Regions from separate parts of the Azospirillum sp. ST 5-10 genome, predicted to be linked through region 1. Evidence: predicted binding sites of a transcription regulator. Region 1 holds the regulator's gene; each other region holds the start of a gene.

Region 1 (7,171 bases):
CGGAGTCCAACGCCATCCTCTGGTACCTCGCCGAGGGCACGCCGTTCCTGCCGGACGACCGCCTGGGCCGCGCCCAGGCGCTGCAATGGATGTTCTTCGAGCAGTACAGCCATGAGCCGAACGTCGCCACGGTGCGCTACTGGATCACCCACCACGTGACGATGACGGAGGAACGCACCCTGGCGCTGCCGACCAAGCGCCGGCTCGGCTACGACGCGCTGGCGGTGATGGAGGGGCATCTGGCGGCGCGCGACTTCTTCGCGGCCGGCCGGTTCACCGTCGCCGACATCGCGCTCTACGCCTACACCCATGTGGCGCACGAAGGGGGATTCGATCTCGGGGGCTACCCGCGGGTGCGGGCGTGGCTCGACCGCGTCTCGGCGCAGGAGCGGCACATTCCCATCACGCAGGGTTAGAACCAGCCGAGGATGCGCAGGGCGGCCAGGGCGATGGCCGCCGCCACCGTCGTCCCCGCGGCGGCGCGCAGCACGCGCCGGCGCAGCGGCGCCCTGTTGTCGTTGGCCGCGGGATGGAGCCGCAGCCGCCGGGCGGGGACGATGGCCGAGGTCGGGGGGCGGGTGGCTCCGCCGGAGCCACCCGTTCCGAACTGGGCTGTCGGTGGGTTAGCCACGCTCGGCCAGCGGCACGAAGGCGCGCTTGGTCTCGCCGGTGTAGAGCTGGCGCGGCCGGCCGATCTTCTGCACCGGATCCTCGATCATCTCCTTCCACTGCGAGATCCAGCCGACGGTGCGCGCCACCGCGAACAGCACGGTGAACATGCTGGTCGGGAAGCCCATCGCCTTCAGGATGATGCCGGAGTAGAAGTCGACGTTCGGGTACAGCTTCTTCTCGACGAAGTAGTCGTCCTCGAGCGCGATCTTCTCCAGCTCCATGGCGATGTCGAGCAGCGGCTCGTCCTTGATGCCGAGTTCGCCGAGAACCTCGTGGCAGGTCTGGCGCATCACCTGGGCGCGCGGGTCGTAGTTCTTGTAGACCCGGTGGCCGAAGCCCATGAGGCGGAAGTTGTCGTTCTTGTCCTTGGCGCGCTTGACGATCTCGGGGATGCGGTCGACCGAACCGATCTCCTGGAGCATCTTCAGCACCGCCTCGTTGGCGCCGCCGTGGGCGGGGCCCCACAGCGAGGCGATGCCGGCGGCGATGCAGGCGAAGGGGTTGGCGCCCGACGAGCCGGCGAGGCGGACCGTCGAGGTCGACGCGTTCTGCTCGTGGTCGGCGTGGAGGATGAAGATCTTGTCCATGGCCTTGGACAGGACCGGGTTGACCTTGTACGGCTCGCACGGCGTGCCGAAGGTCATGTAGAGGAAGTTCTCCGCGTAGGTCAGGTCGTTGCGCGGATACATGAAGGGCTGGCCCATCGAGTACTTGTAGGCCATGGCGGCGATGGTCGGCATCTTGGCGATCAGACGGTGCGCCGCGATCTTGCGCTGCACCGGATCGTCGATGTCCGTGGAATCGTGGTAGAAGGCGGAGAGCGCGCCGGTCACGCCGCACAGCACCGCCATCGGGTGGGCGTCGCGCCGGAAGCCGCTGTAGAAGCGGGTCAGCTGCTCATGCACCATGGTGTGGCGGCGGATGATGTTCTCGAACTCCTGCTTCTCCTGCGCGTTGGGCAGGTGGTTGTTGAGCAGGAGGAAGCAGACCTCCGGGAAGTTGCAATGTTCGGCCAGGTCGTCGATGGCATAGCCGCGGTGCAGGAGAACGCCCTCGTCGCCGTCGATGTAGGTGATCTGGGATTCGCAGCTGCCGGTCGAGGTGAAGCCCGGGTCGTAGGTGAAATGTCCGGTCTCGGCGTACAGCTTGCGGATGTCGATCACGCTCGGCCCCGTCGAGCCGTGCATGACGGGCAGGGTGACCTGCTTGCCCGTGCGGTTGTCGATCAGGGTGACGGTGTCGCTGGACGACGCAGTCTGGGTCATCTCGGCACGTCCTTATTTATGGGTTGGGGGCCTTCCCGCCCGTGACGAATCGGCGCAGCATAGTTCCGTGGGCGGCGGATATCAACGCGTCGGCGCGACCGACGTTCGCGGCTGCACACAGCACGCCTGCGTGCGGGAGGGCGAAGCGGATGAGCACGGCGGTCGGCGTCACGTGTCCTGTCCTGGCACGGCGGCATTGCCGCGGAGGTGTAACACATTCAGCGGTGGGAGGGAGTCATTCGATGCGGGCAGGGCGGTGCCGCGGTGGCTGAAGGGCTGCTCGACGACGACCGCCCGGGCGGCCTTCCGGGCGGCCTGCCGGGCGCGGTGTCCTCCCACCCGGCGGCCCGCGCCGCCGCGCGCCTGGCGGCGCTCGCGGCGGCGGAGCGCGACCGCTGGGCGCTGTGGACGCCGGCCGGACTCGGCGCCGGGGCCGCCGTCTATTTCGCCCTGCCGGCGGAGCCGTCGGCCTGGGCCGGCGTCGCGGCGCCGCCGCTGGCCGCCGTCCTCGCCATCGCGCTCCGGCGGCGGCCGGCGCTCCTGCTGCCGGCCCTGGCGCTGCTGGCCGTGGCGCTCGGCTTCGCCGCGGCGCAACTCCGCACCGCGCTGGTGGCGGCGCCGCTCCTGGAGCGGCCCACCGGCGTCGTGGCCGTCACCGGGCGCGTGGTCGGCGTGGAGCGGCTGGCGCGCGGCGGGCGGCTGGTGCTGGAGGGGCCGACGATCGCCGGGCTGGCGGCCGAGGCGACGCCGCGCCGCGTCCGGGTGCGGGTCGCCGGCGACCCGCCGCCGCCCGGCGCCATGGTCGGGCTGCGGGCCTCCCTGCGTGCGCCGTCGGCGCCGGCGGCGCCGGGCGCCTTCGACTTCCGCCGTCACGCCTTCTTCGAGGGGATCGGCGGCGTCGGCTACGCCGTCGCCGCGCCGACGCTGCTCGCGGCGCCGCCGCCCGGCGGCTGGCCGGCGGTGCGGGTGGCGTTCGAGGCGGCGCGCGACGCCGTCGCCGCCCGCGTCGCCGCCGTCCTCGGCGGGCCGGAGGCGGGGATCACCACCGCGCTCCTGAACGGCGAGCCGGCCGGCATTCCCGAACCGGCGCTGCAGGCCATGCGCGACAGCGGCCTCGCCCATCTGCTGTCGATCTCCGGTTTGCACATCGGCCTGGTGGCGGGGCTGGTGTTCTTCGCCGTGCGGGCGCTGCTGGCGCTGGCCGAGCCGCTGGCGCTGCGCTGGCCGATCAAGAAGATCGCCGCCGCCGCCGGGCTCGCCGCGGCCGTCGCCTACACCCTGATGGTCGGGGCGCCGGTGCCGACCCTGCGCTCGGTGCTGATGACCGGGCTGATCCTGGCCGCGGTGATGCTGGACCGCGACCCCTTCAGCATGCGCCTGGTCGCCTTCGCCGCCGCGGTCGTGCTGCTGGTCCTGCCCGACAGCCTGCTGGGGCCGAGCTTCCAGATGTCCTTCGCCGCCGTGGTGGCGCTGATCGCCACCTACGAGCTGGCGGCGCCGGCCCTGCGGCGCTGGCGCAGCGGCCAGGGCTGGGCCGGCCGGGCGGTCCTCTACCTGGGAGGGGTGGCGCTGACCAGCGTCGTCGCCTCGGCGGCGACCACGCCGTTCGCCCTCTTCCATTTCCAGACCATCGCCTTCTACGGCGTGCTGGCCAACATGCTGGCGGTGCCGGTGACCTCCTTCTGGGTCATGCCGGCGGGGCTGTTCGCCTATCTGCTGATGCCGCTGGGCCTGGAGGAGCCGGCGCTGGCCGCCATGGGCTGGGGCGTGTCGGCGATCCTGTGGACGGCCGAGACGGTGAGCGCCCTGCCGGGCGCGACCGCGCCGGTCCCCGCCATGCCGCTGTGGGGCCTGTCGGCGGTCACGCTGGGCGGGCTGTGGCTGACCCTGTGGCGGCGGCCGTGGCGGGTCCTCGGCGTCGCCGGCCTGGCGCTCGGCCTCGTCTCGCCGGCCCTGGCCGGGCGGCCGGACGTGCTGGTGGCGGGGGAGGGCGACCTGGTCGCCGTGCGCGCCGCCGACGGCACCCTGTCCTTCTCCTCGGCACGCGGCCAGCGCTTCGTCGCCGAGGTCTGGCTGCGCCGCGACGGGGCACGGGCGCGCGGCGCCCCCTGGCCGGCGGCCGGGCGGAGCGCCGACGGCCGGCTCGCCTGCGACGCCCTGGGCTGCCTCTACCGGGCCGGCGGGCGGACGGTGGCGCTGGCGCGGGCGCCGGAGGCGCTGGCGGAGGACTGCGCGGCGGCGGACGCCGTCGTCAGCGCCGAGGCGGCGGGCCGCTGCGCGGCCGCCGCGGTGATCGACCGCTGGCACCGCTGGCGGCGCGGCGGCCACGCGCTCTACCTCTCGCCCGACGGCGTGCGGGTGGAGGACGTGCGCAGCGGGCGCGGCGAGCGGCCGTGGACCGGGCGTTAAGCCGGTCGGGCGACTCTGCTCGGACCCGTCCCGTCAGTACTTGCGGATCAGCCCGACGAGGCGGCCCTGGACGCGCACGCGGTCGGCGCCGAAGATGCGCGTCTCGTACGACGCGTTGGCCGGCTCCAGGGCCACGGTGTTGCCCTTGCGGCGCAGGCGCTTCAGGGTGGCCTCGTGGTTGTCCACCAGGGCGACGACGATGGTGCCGTTGTCGGCGGTGTCGCAGCGCTGGATCACCACCGTGTCGCCGTCGAGGATGCCGGCCTCCACCATGGAATCGCCGGCCACCTCGAGGGCGTAGTGCTCGCCCGGGTTCAGCATGGTGGCGGGTATGTCGACCACCCCGGCGCCGTCGCGCAGCGCCTCGATCGGCGTGCCGGCGGCGATCCGGCCGTAGAGGGGGAGCTGCACCGTCTCGGCGGCGGCCACCACCTCGCGCCCCGGCATGGCGCCGGAGAAGTCGCCGCGGATCACGTTGGGCTGGAAGCGCGGGCGCGGCGTCCGGGCCGGCGCGGCGGGCGCCGCCGCAGCCACCGGCTCGGGCTGGATGCCGCGCGGCGGCTCCATGCCGTCGGGCAGGCGCAGCACCTCCAGCGCCCGGGCGCGGTGGGGCAGGCGGCGGATGAAGCCGCGCTCCTCCAGGCCGGTGATCAGGCGGTGGATGCCCGACTTGGACTTCAGCCCCAACGCGTCCTTCATCTCGTCGAAGGAGGGCGACACCCCGCCCTGGCCGAGCCGTTCGTGGATGAAGAGCAGAAGTTCCTGCTGCTTGCGCGTGAGCATGAGTCCCTCCCGGACGCCGGCCGAAACGATCGGAACAAAAGAAAAACGGTTGGGTTTGTTCTAGTTTGGTTCCGCTCCGGCGTCAAGCCTGGAAACGTTGTCTCGGCTGAAAAGATACGCGCCGAGTCGCCCCGCGGTCAAAGCTCCAGAACGCCGCCGCCGAGCCGCAGGAAGGCGACGTGCGCCCCCGTCTCCGCCGGCGGTGCGTGGGGCGGCCGGACGATCAGCGCGTCGGCCTGCGCCATCCGCGACGTCATGGCGGAATCCTGACGCGCGAAGGGCGTGGCGACCGCCGTGCCGTCGTCGCGCCACGTCACGGCGGCGCGCACGTAGTCGGCGCGCTCGTCGCTCGCCGGCAGCCGGCCGTCGAGGCGGGCGACGCCGCGGCGGCCGTCGTCGGCCGGCAGCCCCTGGAAGGCGCGCAGCAGGGGTTTGAGGAAGAGGACGGCGGCGACCGTGCCCGACGCCGGGTTGCCGGGCAGGCCGAGCAGACGGCGCCCGCCGGCGCGGCCGAACAGGACGCCCTTGGCCGGACGCATGGCGACGCCGCGCACCACCGGCTCGCCGCCGTCGAGCAGACGCCGGACCACGTCGTGGTCGCCTTCGGAGGCGCCGCCCGCGGTGACCAGCAGATCGGCCCCCTCGGCCGCGGCCGCCCGCTCGGCGAGGGCCTCGTCGCGGTCCGGCGCGATGCCGAGGTTGTGGGCGACGCCCCCCTGGCTCTCGATCAGGGCGCACAGGCCGAAGGCGTTGGAGCTGACGATCTGGCTCGGGCCCAGGGGCTCGCCGGGCAGGCGGATCTCGTCGCCGGTGGCCAGCACGGCGACCCGGGGGCGGCGGTGCACCACCAGCCACGGCACGTTGGCGCCGGCGGCCAGCGCCACGTCGCGGCTGGTCAGGCGGCGCCCGGCCGGCAGGACCGGGCTGCCGGCGGTGAAGTCGAGGCCGGGCGGGCGGACGAACCGCCCGGCGGCCACCGCGCGGCCGACGCGCACCGTCCCGTCGCCGGCCGTGCAGTCCTCCTGCATGACGACGGCGTCGGCTCCGGCGGGCAGCGGCGCCCCGGTGAAGATCCGCACCGCCTCTCCCGGGCCGACCGCGCCGGCGAAGGCGTGGCCGGCGGAGGCCTCGCCGATGCGGCGCAGGACCATGGGGGCTTCGGCCCCGGCGCCGGCCACGTCGGCGGCGCGCACCGCCCAGCCGTCCATCATGGAGGCGGCGAAGGGCGGCTGGGTCAGGCGGGCGACCACCGGCTCGGCCAGCACGCGGCCGAGCGCCGCCGTCAGCGGCACGGTCTCGGCCGGCAGCGGCGGGCAGGCCGCCAGCATGCGGGCGAGCGCCTCCTCGACGGTCGGCAGGGCCGCGGTCACGGCGCGGCGGCGCCCCACTCGCCGCTCTTGCCGCCGGCCTTGTGGACGAGGCGGACCTCGGTGATGGTCATGCCGCGGTCGACCGCCTTGCACATGTCGTAGACCGTCAGCGCCGCCACCGAGACGGCGGTCAGCGCCTCCATCTCGACGCCGGTCTGCCCCTTGAGCTTGCAGGTCGCCTCGATGTCGACGGCGTTGCGCGCGGGGTCGACCGTCAGCTCGACCTTGACCGAGGTCAGCATCAGCGGGTGGCACAGCGGGATCAGGTCGGGCGTGCGCTTGGCCCCCATGATGCCGGCGAGGCGGGCCACCGACAGCACGTCGCCCTTCTTGACGCCGCCCTCGACGATCAGCGCGACGGTTTCCGGCCGCATCAGCACGCTGCCGCGCGCCGTCGCGGTGCGTTCGGTCTCCGCCTTGTCGGAGACGTCCACCATCACCGCGCGGCCTTCGGCGTCGAAATGGGTGAAGCCGCCGCTCATCTCGTTCTCCCCGGTTCGGAAGGTCTTTTCCATGAACAGGCTGGCGGGCGCCGGCGGATAGTCGGCGAACGGCCCGCGTTCCCGGAACCCCGCTTTGCGGTAGAGCGCCAGCGCCTCCGGCTGCCGGATGCCGGTCTCGAGGCGGAGGGCGCCCAGCCCTTCGGCACGGGCCTGCGCCTCCAGCCGCGCC
Region 2 (7,171 bases), on a different contig from region 1:
GTCAGCCCTTGCCGCCGGCCAGCTTCAGCTCGTACAGGCCCTTCATCAGGTAATCGTGCAGGTTGATCTTCTCGACGATGTCGCTGTAGCCCGAGGCGTCCGGCGGCCGCCCCGCCTCGGCCAGGGCGTCATCCCATTCCTGGCCGGCGTAGTCGCCGCGGCCGACCAGCATGACGGCGCGCAGCTCGGTGCGCTCCTCCACCGACAGCCCCTCCAGCATGCGCTGCAGTTCGTCGAGGGCGGCGCTCGCCTCCGTCGGCATGACGTTCAGGGCGTCCAGGTCGGTGGGGTTGCGCGAGCCCCGTTCCTTCTGCTGCTCCGTCAGCTCGATGTTGCGCATGCCCGCCAGGAAGCGCTCGCGGTCCGCGACCGCTTCCGAGGCGAGATCGGCGGCGCGGCGGACGGTATCGACCGAGATCTTGTTCAGCATGATCGTCCCATGGATGATCGTTGTCGTTGCCCATCGCACAACAGTCGCGGCGGGCTGTCGTCCCGCCGCGGGCGACGGCCGCGCGCTCAGCCGGTGCGGTCGCGCTGCCGCTCGGACGCGTTCTCGGCACCGCCGGCGCCGGCGCCGCGCTCGTGCGGTTCGCTGCGCTGGTTGTCGTGGCCGGGCGTGTTGCCGGCACGGCCGCCGGGGCGGTGGGCGTCCTTGGCGGCCTTGCCCGGACCGCCGGCGACGTGCCGGTCGTGATCGGTCGTGTTCTTGCCGGTCTTGGTCATGACGACTCTCCTGGAGTGTCGGGATGGCGGGAAGCGCATGCCGCGCACGCGCCCCCTGGAGAGGCAACAGGCCGTGGGCCCGACCGTCCTGCCGGGACCGGGGATTTCGACGCAACGCGCGCCGGTGCGCCATGTTGAACACGCACCCGCCCCGCCACCGGCCCGGAGGACCAGCGCCGTGGACAGTTCCGCACACCTTCTCGACGTCCGCATCGGCGCGGCGTCCGCCGAGGGATTCCGGCCGGTGACCTTGGAGACCGCGCGCGGGCCCGTGGAGTGCCGCTACTACGAGTCGTCCGGCGCCACGCGCGGCGCCGTGTGGATCGGCGGCATCGACGGCGGCTTCGACACGCCGGCCCGCGGCCTCTACCCGCGCCTGAGCGAGCACCTCCGCGAGCACGGAATCGCGTCGCTGCGCGTGCGCTTCCGCCGCTCCACCGTCCTCGACGAGGCGGTCCACGACACGCGGGCCGGGCTCGCCTTCCTCGAGCGCCAGGGCGTGGCGGGCGTCGCGATCACCGGTCATTCCTTCGGCGGCGCGGTGGCGATCCGCGCCGCGGCGGCGGCCCCCGCCCTGGTGCGGACCGTGGCGGTGCTGGCGACCCAGAGCTTCGGGGCCGACGCGGTGGCCGGCCTCGGCGTCCCGTTGCTGCTGGTGCACGGCGAAGCCGACGCCGTCCTCGCCCCGGCCTGTTCGCTCCACGTCGCCCGGCTGGCCGAAGAACCCAAGCGGCTGGTCCTCGTCCCCGGGGCCGGCCACGGCCTCGACGAGGCGGCGGAGTCGGTGTGCCGCGAGGTGCGCGACTGGCTGCTGCGCACCCTGGCCTGACCGGCGGCCTCCGGCCCCGGGAGGGGGACGGGCGGCGTTCGCGGCGCCGGACGGCCCGCGGCCAAGCGACGCCGGGACGATTTCGCCGCTCACCCCGCCGCGCCCCCTCCGGCATGGTGGGGGCCTCTGCCATCACGGGAGACCGGGCATGCTGCGATTCGTCACCCTGTTGTTGCTCTGCCAACTGGCCGGCGAGCTGATCGCCCTGGCCGCCGGGCTGCCGGTGCCGGGTCCGGTGCTGGGCATGGTCCTGCTGTTCGCCGGCCTGGTGGCGCGCGGCCGCGTGCCGGACGGGCTGCGCGACGTCGCCGGCGGGCTGCTGCGGCACCTGTCGCTGCTGTTCGTACCGGCCGGCACCGGCATCATCGTCCATCTCGACCGGCTGGCTGCGGAGGCGCTGCCCATCGTCGTCGCGGTGGTCGGCAGCACCGTCCTGGCGATCGCCGTGACCGCCCGGCTGATGGCGGCGCTGCTGCGCCGGCTGGAGGGCGGGCGATGAACGGGCGGCTGCACGAGCTCTGGGTCTATCTGGCGGCGAGCCCGCTCGCCGGGCTGACGGCGACCCTGGTGGCCTACCAGATCGGCCTGTGGGCGCACGAGCGCTGCCGCCGCCTGCCGGTGGTCAACCCGGTGCTGGTCGCCGTGCTCGTGCTGGTCGGCGTCCTGTGGGCGACCGGGATCGACTACCGCGCCTATTTCGACGGCGCCCAGTTCGTCCATTTCCTGCTCGGTCCGGCGACGGTCGCCCTGGCCGTGCCGCTCTACAACCAGTGGACGGAGGTGCGGCGCTCCGCCCCGGCGCTGGTGGTGGCGCTGCTCGTCGGCTCGCTGACGGCCGCCGGCTCGGCCGTCGCGCTGTCGTGGGCGCTGGGCGCCACCCGCCAGACGATCCTGTCGCTGGCGCCGAAGTCGGCCACCACGCCGATCGCCATGGGCGTCGCCGAGCGGCTCGGCGGGCTGCCCTCGCTGACCGCCGTCCTGGTGATTCTGACGGGAATCGTCGGCGCCACCCTCGGCACCTGGGTGCTCAACCGCATGCGGGTCGGCGACTACCGCGCCCGCGGCTTCGCCATGGGGCTGGCGGCGCACGGCGTCGGCACGGCGCGCGCCCTGCAGGTCGACGAGACGGCCGGCGCCTTCTCCGGCCTCGCCATGGGCCTGAACGGGCTGGCCACGGCGGTGTTGCTGCCGCTGCTGTACCGGCTGCTGGCGTGAAGCCGCCATGACGGAAGGCGCCCGCATCGCGGCTTGACAGGCGCGCCGGCCGACCGCAGATTACCCGCCATGCGAACCTTCGACCGCACGAACGCGCTTCGACTTACCGACCCGGCGCTCTGACAGCGTCCGGGCCTTTCGCGTTCTCCTCGTCCCAACTGGTCGAAGCCACCCTTTCCCATGAGCGCTCACCGTCGACGCCCGGTCCCCCGGCCCACCGGAACCTTGCGCACGCTGCGACTTACCGGCGGCCGCCGAGCCCGTCCGGCAGCTCGGCGGCCGTGACCCGCGCCGGTTCCTCGCCACGCGAACCCGACACGACACGCCCCCCGGCGACACCCGCGAGGGGCCACAGGAGCAGCGCCATGAACCACGTCACCATCCCCGACGCCGCCGGCACCTCTGCCGGCACCGCAGCCGCCACCCGGCGCATGCCGGCCGGGAAGTACACCCCCTTCCGTCCGGTGGCCCTGGCCGACCGGCAGTGGCCGAACCGCGTCCTCGACAAGGCGCCGACCTGGTGCTCGGTCGACCTGCGCGACGGCAACCAGGCGCTGATCGAGCCGATGGGGCCGGACCGCAAGTGGGCGATGTTCGACCTGCTGGTCAAGATGGGCTTCAAGGAGATCGAGGTGGGCTTTCCCGCCGCCTCGCAGACCGACTTCGACTTCTGCCGCGATCTGATCGAGAGCGGTCGCCTGCCCGACGACGTCACCATCCAGGTGCTGACCCAGGCGCGCGAGGAGCTGATCCGCCGCACCTTCGAGGGCATCAGGGGCGCCAAGCGGGCCATCGTCCACCTCTACAATTCCACCTCGGAGCTGCAGCGCCGCGTCGTCTTCGGCCTCGACCGCCGGGGGATCGTCGACATCGCCGTGGCCGGCGCCCGGCTGATCAAGCAGATGGCCGCGGAGTGCCCGGAGACCGAGGTGGTCCTGCAGTACTCGCCGGAGAGCTTCACCGGAACCGAGCTGGAGTTCGCCGTCGAGATCTGCGAGGCGGTCGCCGAGGTGTGGCAGCCGACGCCGCAGCGGCGGATGATCCTCAACCTGCCGGCGACGGTGGAGATGTCCACGCCCAACGTGCACGCCGACCAGATCGAGTGGTTCTGCCGCACCATCAAGGACCGCGAGCGCTTCATCATCAGCCTGCACCCCCACAACGACCGCGGCACCGGCGTCGCCGCCGCCGAGCTGGGCATGCTGGCCGGCGCCGACCGGGTCGAGGGCACGCTGTTCGGCAACGGCGAGCGCACGGGCAACGTCGACGTGGTGACCTTGGCGCTCAACCTGTTCACCCAGGGCGTCGATCCCGGCCTGGCCATCGAGGACATCGACGCCGTGCGCCGGGTGGCGGAGCACTGCACGCAGCTGCCCGTCCACCCGCGCCACCCCTATGCCGGCGAGCTGGTGTTCACCGCCTTCTCCGGCTCCCACCAGGACGCCATCAACAAGGGCCTGAAGGCGCTGGCCAGGTCCAACTCCGGCCAGTGGGAGGTGCCGTACTTGCCGATCGACCCGCAGGACATCGGCCGCAGCTACGAGGCGGTCATCCGCATCAACAGCCAGTCCGGCAAGGGCGGCGTGGCCTACGTGCTGGAGACCGAGTACGGCCTGCAGATCCCGCGCCGCCTGCAGATCGAGTTCTCCAAGACCGTCCAGGCGATCGCCGACGAAACCGGCAAGGAGCTGACGCCCGCCCGCATCTGGGAGGCCTTCAAGGCGGAGTATCTGGAGAACGACCGTCCGCTGTCGCTGGTCGAACACGCGACGGAGCCGCGCGGCCCGGGCTCGGGCCCGCGCACCCTGACCTCGGTGCTGACGCGCGAGGGCAAGCCGCTGACCATCCGCGGCAAGGGCACCGGCCCCATCGACGCGTTCCTCGACAGCCTGCGCCGCGACGTCGGCATCGACCTGCACGTGGTCGACTACCGCGAGCACGCCGTCACCACCGGCGAGGACTCCCAGGCCGCGGCCTATGTGGAGGTCCGCACCGGCGACGGCCGCACCCTGTTCGGTGTCGGCGTCGACCCGGACATCGTCACCGCTTCGCTGCGCGCCCTGGTCAGCGCAGCCAATCGGGCGACCCGCTGACGGTGCCGCGCCGCCAGAGCGGGTTCGCTCCCCCCTCCCCCACGTCCATCGTGGGGGAGGGACGGGGCCTCCTGCCGGAGCCCGCCCGCGGCGGGGCGCAGTTCCCGCGGCGCTCTTTTGTTCTTGTCTTGTTCCTATCGTGATGTCACGCTCGTCCCATGATGGACGAGGTGCCGGATCGGGTGCATAAGGGGCGCGGCGCCGTCGGCAACCCCGACGGCCGCTACGAGCGGACGACGCGGACCGCCGTCGATGACGGCTGGGGCTCGGCATCCGACGACGACCTGCCGCCGCTGCGCACGACGCTGAGCGTCGACACGAGCCGGACGATCCTGGCGCGCAACGACTCGCCCGACGTCCCCTTCGATCGGTCGGTCAACCCCTACCGCGGCTGCGAGCACGGCTGCATCTATTGCTTCGCCCGCCCCAGCCACGCCTATCTCGGCCTGTCGCCCGGGCTCGACTTCGAGACGCGCCTCTTCCACAAGCCGAACGCCCCCGAACTGCTGGCGCGGGAGCTGCGGGCCAGGGGCTACCGGCCGACCACCATCGCGCTGGGCGCCAACACCGATCCCTACCAGCCGGTCGAGCGGGGGCTCGGCCTGACCCGCCGCGTGCTGGAGGTGCTGGAGGCCCACCGCCATCCCGTCGGCATCGTCACCAAGTCGGCGCTCATCCTGCGCGACCTCGACCTGCTCGCCGGCATGGCCGCCCGCACCCTGGTTCACGTCTGCGTGTCGGTCACGACCCTGGACCGCGACCTCGCCCGACGGATGGAACCGCGGGCGGCGACGCCGGGCCGCCGCCTCGACACCATCCGCCGCCTCGCCGACGCCGGGGTGCCGGTCGCCGTCCTGGTTTCCCCGGTGGTCCCGGGGCTCACCGACCACGAGATGGAGGCGATCCTCGAGGCCGCGGCGGCGGCCGGGGCACGGGGCGCCAACACCATCCTGATCCGCCTGCCGGGCGAACTGGCGGCGCTGTTCGAGGCCTGGCTGCGCGAGCATGTGCCCGACCGCGCCGATCGCGTCCTCGGCCTGATTCGCGACTGCCGCGGCGGCGCCCTCTATCAGACCGGATTCGGCGTCCGGATGACCGGCGGCGGCGCCTACGCGGCGATGCTGGCGCGCCGCTTCGCCCTGGCCCGTCGCCGCCTCGGCCTGGGCGAGCGCTGGGGCGGCCTGGACACCAGCCAGTTCCGGGTGCCCCCCGCCGCGGGGGACCAGCTCTCCCTGCTGTGAGAGCCCCGGCAGGACGCCCCGTCCGACGGATGCGCCGACGCAGGGGGCCATCAATGATTCGCAAGTGAAATATTCTTTAAACGGCACAAAATCCGCTCCATGTCCCTCCGCGCGCCGCGGAATCCCAGAGAGTCCGGAGAAATTCCCATGTAATTCCATGATATTTCAGCCGGATCGCTCCGCCAAGAAGAACATCATATCGACGTTCACAGTTTCGGACGGTCATCAGACAGACGAGTTCTCTTTCATTGCCGGTAGGAGCGCACGACCTCGCGCGTCGTGCCGGACAACAGAAGGAAACCCACCCAAAGAGGTGGCTCGAGTGGAACCTTCTTGTGAACGCCCGGACCATCGATCACATGCAACCATGAGCCGTACATCTCCACGGTTTTCTGCAGAATCGGAAAATCCCTGTCCTCTATATTTGGAATAGGGATTCTCCAGGCCTCGGCCACGTTTCACTTCGGCGCCACCGCTTCTGCACCTCACCGGTGATATATTGGAAGCGCTCGCCCCCCCCTGACCGCACTGCTCGGATGCCAAGGATTTCCCCGGGACCGATCGTCGGGAGCACACCCCGGCGACAAGTTCATGCCAATACCGTGAGCACCTCGCGTTTGTCTCGACGGATGGGAGAATTTCCTGTATCTGGTTGTCTCGTGCAGGGGCTCACGCCCTGGGGGACATCCGCGGGCCGTCACCCACCGCGGGCTCGCGGACGTGAAACGACAAACATCGCGTCGTGGGAGGACACTCCATGAATGACCACAATCAAACTGTGGAGAAAACCAACTCCGCAACCGCCTATTGGCAGAAGTCGCTGCGGCTGATCCTCGGCTGCCTCGTCGTCTGGTTCCTGGTGTCGTACGCCGCCGGCATTCTCTTCGCGGACGCCCTCAACACCATCCGCATCGGCGGCTTCCAGCTGGGCTTCTGGTTCGCCCAGCAGGGGTCGATCTACGTGTTCATCGTTCTGATCTTCTTCTATGCGTCCCGCATGAACAAGATCGACCGGGAACACGGCGTGCACGAAGACTGACCGGGGACGCCAGACCATGGATCTGAAGACA
Region 3 (7,171 bases), on a different contig from region 1:
GGTGGTGGTCGGCGGTCAGCTCGGCCAGGCGGTGGGTGAGGTCGGCGAGGCGCTCCACCTTGAGGTGGATGACCGCGCCGTCCTTCTCCACCCGGCCGGTCGCCGCCAGCAGCCGGGCGGTGAGGATGGCGCGGCGGAAACGCTCGTACACCGGCGGCATGACCACCAGGTTGGCGATCCCCGTCTCGTCCTCCAGGGTGATGAAGATGACCTTCCCGGTGCCCGGGCGCTGGCGCACCAGCACCAGCCCGGCCACCGTCAGCCGCGCGCCGTCCGGCGTCGCCGCCAGCCGCTCCGCCGGGGCGGTGCCGGCCAGCCCGTCACGCAGCAGCGCCAGCGGGTGGGCCTTCAGGGATAGGGTCAGGCTGGCGTAGTCCATCACCACGTGCTCGCCCAGCGCCATGTCGGGCAGGGCCACCGCCGGCTCGGCCTGCCCGGAATCGGCGAGGGTGGCGAACAGCGGCAGCGGCTCCGCCCCCAGCGCCTTGACCGTCCACAGGGCGGCGCGCCGGTCCAGCCCCAGGGAGCGGAAGGCGTCCGCCCGGGCCAGCCGCTCCAGCGCCCCCGGCGACAGCCGGGCGCGCCGCCACAGGTCGTGGACGTCGCGGTAGCCGGCCCCGCGGGCGTCGACCAGCCGCGCGGCGTCGTCCGGGGCCAGCCCCTTGACCAGGCGCAGGCCGAGGCGGAGGGCACGGATTCCCTCTCCCGCCGCCGGCGGGGGAGGGATAGGGTGGGGGCTAGGTTTCTCGGGCGGACCTTGCCCCCACCCCGACCCTCCCCCGCCGGCGGCGGGGGAGGGAGATTCCAGCGTGCAATCCCACGCCGAGAGGTTCACGTCGGGCGGCAGCACCGCCACCCCGTGCTCGGCGGCGTCGCGGACGATCTGGGCGGGGGCGTAGAAGCCCATGGGCTGGCTGTTCAGCAGGGCGGCGGCGAACACGTCGGGGTGGAAGCGCTTGATCCAGGCCGACACGTACACCAGCAGCGCGAAGCTGGCGGCGTGGCTCTCCGGGAAGCCGTACTCGCCGAAGCCCTCGATCTGGCGGAAGCAGCGCTCGGCGAACTCCCGGGCGTAGCCGTTGGCGGCCATGCCGGCGACGAAGCGGTCGCGGAAGCCGGCCACCTGGCCGGTCCGGCGGAAGGTCGCCATGGAGCGGCGCAGGCGGTCGGCGTCGTCCGGGCTGAAGCCGGCGGCGTCGATGGCGATCCTCATCGCCTGCTCCTGGAACAGCGGCACCCCCAGCGTCTTCTTGAGGATGCGCTCCAGGGTCTTGGACGGGTAGTCCACCGGCTCCTGCCCGCGCCGGCGGCGCAGGTAGGGGTGCACCATGTCGCCCTGGATCGGCCCGGGGCGGACGATGGCCACCTCGATGACGAGGTCGTAGAAGGTCCTGGGCTTGAGGCGCGGCAGCATCGACATCTGCGCCCGGCTCTCGACCTGGAAGACGCCCAGGCTGTCGGCCCGGCACAGCATCTCGTAGACCCGCGGGTCCTCCTTGGGGAGGGTGTCCATGGTCCAGCGGCGGCCGTAGTGCCGGTCGATCAGGTCGAACGCCTTGCGCACGCAGGTCAGCATGCCGAGCGCCAGCACGTCGACCTTGAGGATGCCGAGCGCGTCGATGTCGTCCTTGTCCCACTCGATGGTGGTGCGCTCCGCCATGGCGGCGTTCATGACGGGGCACAGCTCGCTCAGCAGGCCGCGGGTGATGACGAAGCCGCCGACGTGCTGGGACAGGTGGCGGGGGAAGCCGATCAGCTCGCGCGCCAGCTCCAGGGTGCGGGCCAGCCGCGGGTCGCCGGGGTCGACCCCGCTCTCGCGCGCCCGCTCCTCGCTGATGCCCTCGCTGCTCCAGCCCCAGACGCCGCCGGCGAGCCGTCCCACCGTGTCGGCGGACAGCCCCATGGCCGTCCCCACCTCGCGGATGGCGACGCGGGTGCGGTAGTGGATGACGGTGGCGGCCAGCCCGGCGCGCTCGCGCCCGTACTTCGCGTAGATGTACTGGATGACCTCCTCGCGCCGCTCGTGCTCGAAGTCGACGTCGATGTCCGGCGGCTCGTTGCGGGCGGCCGAGACGAAGCGCTCGAACAGCAGGTCGGTGGTGGTGGGGTCGATCTCGGTGATGCCGAGGCAGTAGCAGACGGCGGAGTTGGCGGCACTGCCGCGCCCCTGGCAGAGGATGCCCTGGCCGCGGGCGTAGCGGACGATGTCGTGCACGGTGAGGAAATAAGGGGCGTAGCCGAGCTGGCCGATCAGCGCCAGCTCGCGCTCCAGGGTCGCCCGCACGGGATCGGGGACGCCGTCGGGATAGCGCCCGGCGGCCCCCTCCCAGGTCAGGGCGACCAGGCTCTCCTGGGGCGTGCGGCCGTCGCCGGCGACCTCGTCGGGGTACTCGTAGCGCAGCTCTCCGAGGGAGAAGCGGCAGGCCGCGGCGATCTCCAGGGTGCGCGCCACGGCGTCGGGGTGGTCGCGGAACAGGCGCGCCATCTCCACCGCCGGCTTGAGGTGCCGTTCGGCGTTGGCGGCGAGGCGCCAGCCCGCCGCGTCGATGGTGGTGTGGCTGCGGATGCAGGTCAGCACGTCGGCCAGGGCCCGCCGGCCCGGCCCGTGGTAGAGCACGTCGTTGGTCGCCACCAGCGGCACGCGCAGCCCGGCCGCCAGCTCGGCCAGCCAGGCCAGCCGCTTGGTGTCGTCGCCGCGGTAGCGGTGGCTGGCGGCGAGGTACAGGCTGCGGCCGAGCTCGCCGCGCCAGCGCCGCAGCTCGGCGGCGAAGCCGGCGTCCTTGCGGCCCTCGGGCGGGACGGCGAGGAACAGCATGCCGGCGGCGTGCTCCAGCACGTCGTCGCGGCCGAGGAAGCAGGCGCCCTTCGGGGCGCGCCGCTTGCCGAGGGTGAGGAGGCGCGACAGCCGGGCGTAGGCGGCGCGGTCGGTGGGGTAGGCGAGCAGGCTGCCGGCGTCGGTCAGGTCGAGCCGGCAGCCGATCACCAGCGGCAGCCCGTGCAGGCCGGCGGCGACGTGGGCGCGCACCACCCCGGAGAGCGTGTTGCGGTCGGTCACCGCGAGCGCCGCGTGCCCCAGCGCCGCGGCGGTCCGCACCAGCTCGTCGGCGTGGGAGGCGCCCTCCAGGAAGGTGAAGTTGGTGGTGACCTGGAGCTCGGCGTAGCGGGTCATGGGGGCGCTCCCGTGTCGGTCCCCCCTCCTGACCTCCCCCCACTTCGCGGGGGGAGGAACGGGCCCTCCCCCGCGCAGTGGGGGAGGGTTGGGTGGGGGGACGATGCGACCACGCCGCCTGCCATCGATCCGCCTCTCATCCGAAGAACCCGTGCAGGAACCAGGCGGCCTTGACGCCCGGCCGGTAGAGGCCCTGGCGGAACAGCCAGAAGCGGCGCCCGTCGGTGTCCTCGACCCGGTAGTAGTCGCGCGGCTCGCCCTCCGTGCGCCACCATTCGGCCTCGATGCGCTCCGGCCCGTCGGCGCGGCGCACGCGGTGCACGGCGCCGCGCCAGCGGAACAGCACCGGCGGGTCGTCGGGGATCGGCGCGATCGCCTCCACCGCCTCCGGCGGGGCGAGCAGGCGCACCGGCCGCACCCGGTCGGCCGGCCAGGACGCCGCGTCCGCCGCGGCCTCCAGCGCCGGCGCTCCCGCCACCGTCCGCTCCGGCAGCCAGCTCTGGCGCGGCACCAGCCGCAGCACCGAGGCCGGCCCGAGCCGGTTGCCCAGGCGGTCCACCAGCTCCCCCAGCGGGGCCGCGTCGCCGTCCCCGCCGAATCCTCCGTCGAATCCCACCTGCGCCGCGCCCAGCGGACCGGTCTCGTCGGCGGCCAAGGTCATCGCCTCGATGCCGGGGCCGGGGGCGATGCGCTCCAGCCGCTCGGCGAACAGGCGCAGCAGCCCCGCCGGGTCGCGCCGCGGCCGGCCGGTGCCGATGGCGACGCCCTGCACCGGGTCGTCGAGCCGGCGGTCGATCCGGTACGCCGCCAGCTCCAGCCGGCGCGCCCCCTCCTGGGTCCGCTCCAGCCCGGCGCACAGGCGCTCGAGCAGCCGGCGCACGGCGGCGGCGATGGCCTCGGGCGTGGCGATCGGCTCGGCGAAGGCGAGGCGCGCGGCGTGGCGCGGCACCGGCCGGTGCGGCGACAGCGGTTCGTCGAGCCGGCCCAGGGCCTGGTCGAGGCGGCGGCCGACCTCCGGCCCGAAGCGGGCGGCCAGGGTGGCGCGCGGCACCGGGTGCAGGTCGCCGATGCGCCGCAGCCCGACCGCCGCCAGCCCCTCGGCCGCCGCCGGCGGCAGCCGCAGCGCCGCCACCGGCAGCGGGTCGAGGACCGCGCGCTGGCCGCCGGGCGGCACGGCGCGGCGCGGCGATCCGGCGAATCGGGCGACCGCCCACGCCGCCGCCGCGGTGTCGGCGATGGCGGCGCGCGACTCGAAGCCGGCGGCGGCCAGCCGGTCGGTCAGGTCGCGCAGCAGCGGCGACTCGCCGCCCAGCAGATGGGCGCAGCCGGTGACGTCGAGCAGCAGCCCGTCGCCGCCGTCCGGCCGCGTCCAGGGGGTGTAGCGCAGCGCCCAGTCCGCCAGCCGGTCGAGCCGGCGGGCGTCGCCCTCGGGATCGGCGTCGAAGACGGCCAGCCCCGGCTCCAGCGCGCGGGCGTCGGCCAGGGTGGCGCCGGGGCGCACGCCGGCCTCCTCGGCCAGCCGGTCCACCGCGGCGACGAGCCGCCGCCCGCGCTCCACCAGGACCGCGGCGGCCGGCCGGGCCGCTGGATTCCCCTGCCGGCGCCGCCACGCGTCGGTGGCGAGCCGGGGCAGCCAGAGCGACAGGATGCGCCGCGCCATGCCGTCCTCCTTTCCTGCGAGCAGTCAGAACATAACAGGAACATCATAGGGCCAAGATCGCTCCGGGTGGAGTCCCCAGCGTTGCCTGGGCCGCAGGGCGGGCTTGCCGGCGGCGGCCGGGATGCCGATATGGAAGGCATGAGGACATTCACGCTGTTCGCGGTCCTGCTGGCCGGATTGACCGCCGGCGGGGCGCCCCGTGCCGCCGAATTCCAGACCTACACGCCGGGCGGGCGGATCGGCGACCAGCCGCCCCCGGCCGCCGCCCCGGAGGCGCCGCCGCCCCCGGCGAAGGCGCCGGGGGGCGAGGCGCCGCCGGTGCGCCGCGGCAGCTCCACCCCGCCGCCGCCGCCCCGCATCGCCGGCCCGACGGTGACGCCGTCGCCGATGCCGCCCGACATCCGCGGCGCCACCGATTCGTTCAAGCGCGACCTCGATCAGCCGGCGCTCGACCGGCTGCGGCTCGACCGGGCGCTCGGCCGGCTCGATCCCGCCCAGGAGCGCGACCTGATGATGCGCCAGCACCAGCTCGACAGCCTGACCCGCGACCCGCTGCGGCGGTAGGTGACACTGTTCCGGCGTTTCCCTAAAGTCCGCTCAGCCCCATGGCCGCCGGAGGCCGGGGAGGATGGACCCAGGAGCGTCGCATGGAGCACCGCCCGACCCACGACGAGGACGTGTTCGCCTGGTCGCAGCACCAAGCGGCGGTGCTGCGCGGGCTGGCGGCGCGGCGCGGGCGTCCCAACGACCTCGACCTGGATCACCTGGCCGAGGAGATCGAGGATTTGGGACGCGACGCCCTGCTCGCCGTTCCTGCCGCGTGTCCGCTGACCCTCGGCGCGCTGCTCGACGAGGCTTTCGATGGCGCCCGCACCGTCGCCGTCCCGCACGCCATCCCATGCGCCTGAGCCTCGTCCTCGCCGCCCTGCTGCTGGCGGCGGCACCGGCGGAGGCCCGCACGGTGCTGACCGGCACCGCCTTCGGCGCCGGTTTCGTCGGCCCCATCGTCGTGCTGGCCCACCTCCTGGGCTTCCTCGCCGTCGGCCTGTGGGCCGGGCAGAACGGCGGCGCCGCGGTCTGGCAGATGCCGGCGGCGGCGCTGGTGGCGGCGCTGGCCGCCGGGCTGGCGGCGCAGGCCGGCCTGACGCTGCCCTACGCCGGGCAGGGGCTGGCGGGATCGCTGGTGGTGGTGGGGGCGCTGGTGGCCTTCGGCCTGCGGGCACCCCTGGCGGTGACGGTGCTGGTGGCCGCGGCGGCGGCCGTCTTCCACGGCTACGTCCAGGCCGGGCCGCCGGTGGCGTGGGCGGGGTTCGCCGCGGCGGTGCTGCTGCTGACCGCCGCCGGGGTGGGGCTGGTGGCGCTGCTGCTGCAGGCGGCGTCGGCGCGCGCCGTGCAGATGTGTGGCGCGGCCGTCGCGGTGGTGGGGGTTCTCGACCTCGCGGGCGTGCTTTAGGGCCGGGTTGCCTTGAAAAAGGCACGGAGCTGGTATCTTGTGTCGCGGATTCCACCGGGTCTGGTCAGACGAGGAAGGACCGCCGTGCCGCGCGCCAACGCCCACGTCCCCCGCTCCGCCCTCGGCGTCCGCTTCACCCGCCGCCGGGTGCTGGCCGGCGGGGGTGGCCTCGCCGTGTGCGCGGCGCTCGGCCAGGGGGCGGCGGCGCAGGAGCTGCGCTTCTTCCGCATCGCCACCGGCACCACCGGCGGCACCTATTTCCCGATCGGCGGACTGATCGCCAACGCCATCTCCAACCCGCCGGGCTCGCGGCCGTGCGATCGCGGCGGCAGCTGCGGGGTGCCCGGCCTGATCGCCGTCGCCCAGGCCACCTCGGGGTCGGTGGAGAACATCGAGCTGCTGCGCAGCGGCGGCGCGGAGGCGGCGCTGGCCCAGGCCGACGTGGTGTTCTGGGCGTACACCGGCAGCGGCATCTACGACGGCAAGCCGCCCTTCGACTCCCTGCGCAGCATCGGCACCCTCTACACCGAATCGGTGCACATCGTCGTGCGCGGCGACGGCGACATCCGCAGCGTCGCCGATCTCCGCGGCAAGGTCGTCTCGGTCGGCGAGGAGGGGTCGGGGACGCTGGTGGACGCACGCGTCGTGCTCGGCGCGTACGGGCTGGGCGAGAGCGACCTGCAGCCCCGCTACCTCAAGCCCGGCACCGCCGCCGACCGGCTGGCGCGGCGCGACCTCGACGCCTTCTTCATCGTCGGCGGCTTTCCCGTCGCGGCGGTCAGCGACGTGGCGTCGCGGGTGCCGGTGCGCCTGCTGCCCATCGACGGTCCGGAGGCCCAGCGCCTGAAGGCGCACCAGCGCTTCTTCATCGACACCGTCGTCCCGGCCG

What was found. The regulator LexA, encoded in region 1, represses DNA repair genes until DNA is damaged. The targets are predictions, from matches to a motif close to ATGTTCTANTTTGGTTC.
Region 2: the regulator LexA is predicted to act here: its motif matches at 4,978-4,994, upstream of ACSBPG_RS29560 (PA0069 family radical SAM protein).
Region 3: the regulator LexA is predicted to act here: its motif matches at 4,857-4,873, upstream of ACSBPG_RS11205 (Y-family DNA polymerase).

Annotation. Positions count from the first base shown of each region.
Region 1 is NZ_JBPJSP010000023.1:11,381-18,551, forward strand. It holds gene ACSBPG_RS22080 (glutathione S-transferase family protein) at 1-416, shown strand, start outside; gene ACSBPG_RS22085 (hypothetical protein) at 413-631, opposite strand; gene gltA (citrate synthase) at 624-1,937, opposite strand; gene ACSBPG_RS22095 (ComEC/Rec2 family competence protein) at 2,202-4,346, shown strand; gene lexA (transcriptional repressor LexA) at 4,380-5,129, opposite strand; gene ACSBPG_RS22105 (molybdopterin molybdotransferase MoeA) at 5,267-6,517, opposite strand; gene moaC (cyclic pyranopterin monophosphate synthase MoaC) at 6,496-6,981, opposite strand; partial or broken gene ACSBPG_RS22115 (GNAT family N-acetyltransferase) at 7,066-7,171, opposite strand, start outside.
Region 2 is NZ_JBPJSP010000043.1:31,468-38,638, reverse strand. It holds gene ACSBPG_RS29590 (DUF3775 domain-containing protein) at 2-430, opposite strand; gene ACSBPG_RS29585 (hypothetical protein) at 517-723, opposite strand; gene ACSBPG_RS29580 (dienelactone hydrolase family protein) at 902-1,552, shown strand; gene ACSBPG_RS29575 (CidA/LrgA family protein) at 1,701-2,051, shown strand; gene ACSBPG_RS29570 (LrgB family protein) at 2,048-2,767, shown strand; gene leuA (2-isopropylmalate synthase) at 3,199-4,860, shown strand; gene ACSBPG_RS29560 (PA0069 family radical SAM protein) at 5,022-6,101, shown strand; gene ACSBPG_RS29555 (DUF4212 domain-containing protein) at 6,859-7,140, shown strand; gene ACSBPG_RS29550 (sodium:solute symporter family protein) at 7,157-7,171, shown strand, end outside.
Region 3 is NZ_JBPJSP010000007.1:206,515-213,685, forward strand. It holds gene ACSBPG_RS11200 (error-prone DNA polymerase) at 1-3,169, opposite strand, end outside; gene ACSBPG_RS11205 (Y-family DNA polymerase) at 3,306-4,829, opposite strand; gene ACSBPG_RS11210 (hypothetical protein) at 4,968-5,393, shown strand; gene ACSBPG_RS11215 (DUF29 family protein) at 5,477-5,737, shown strand; gene ACSBPG_RS11220 (HupE/UreJ family protein) at 5,728-6,282, shown strand; gene ACSBPG_RS11225 (TAXI family TRAP transporter solute-binding subunit) at 6,367-7,171, shown strand, end outside.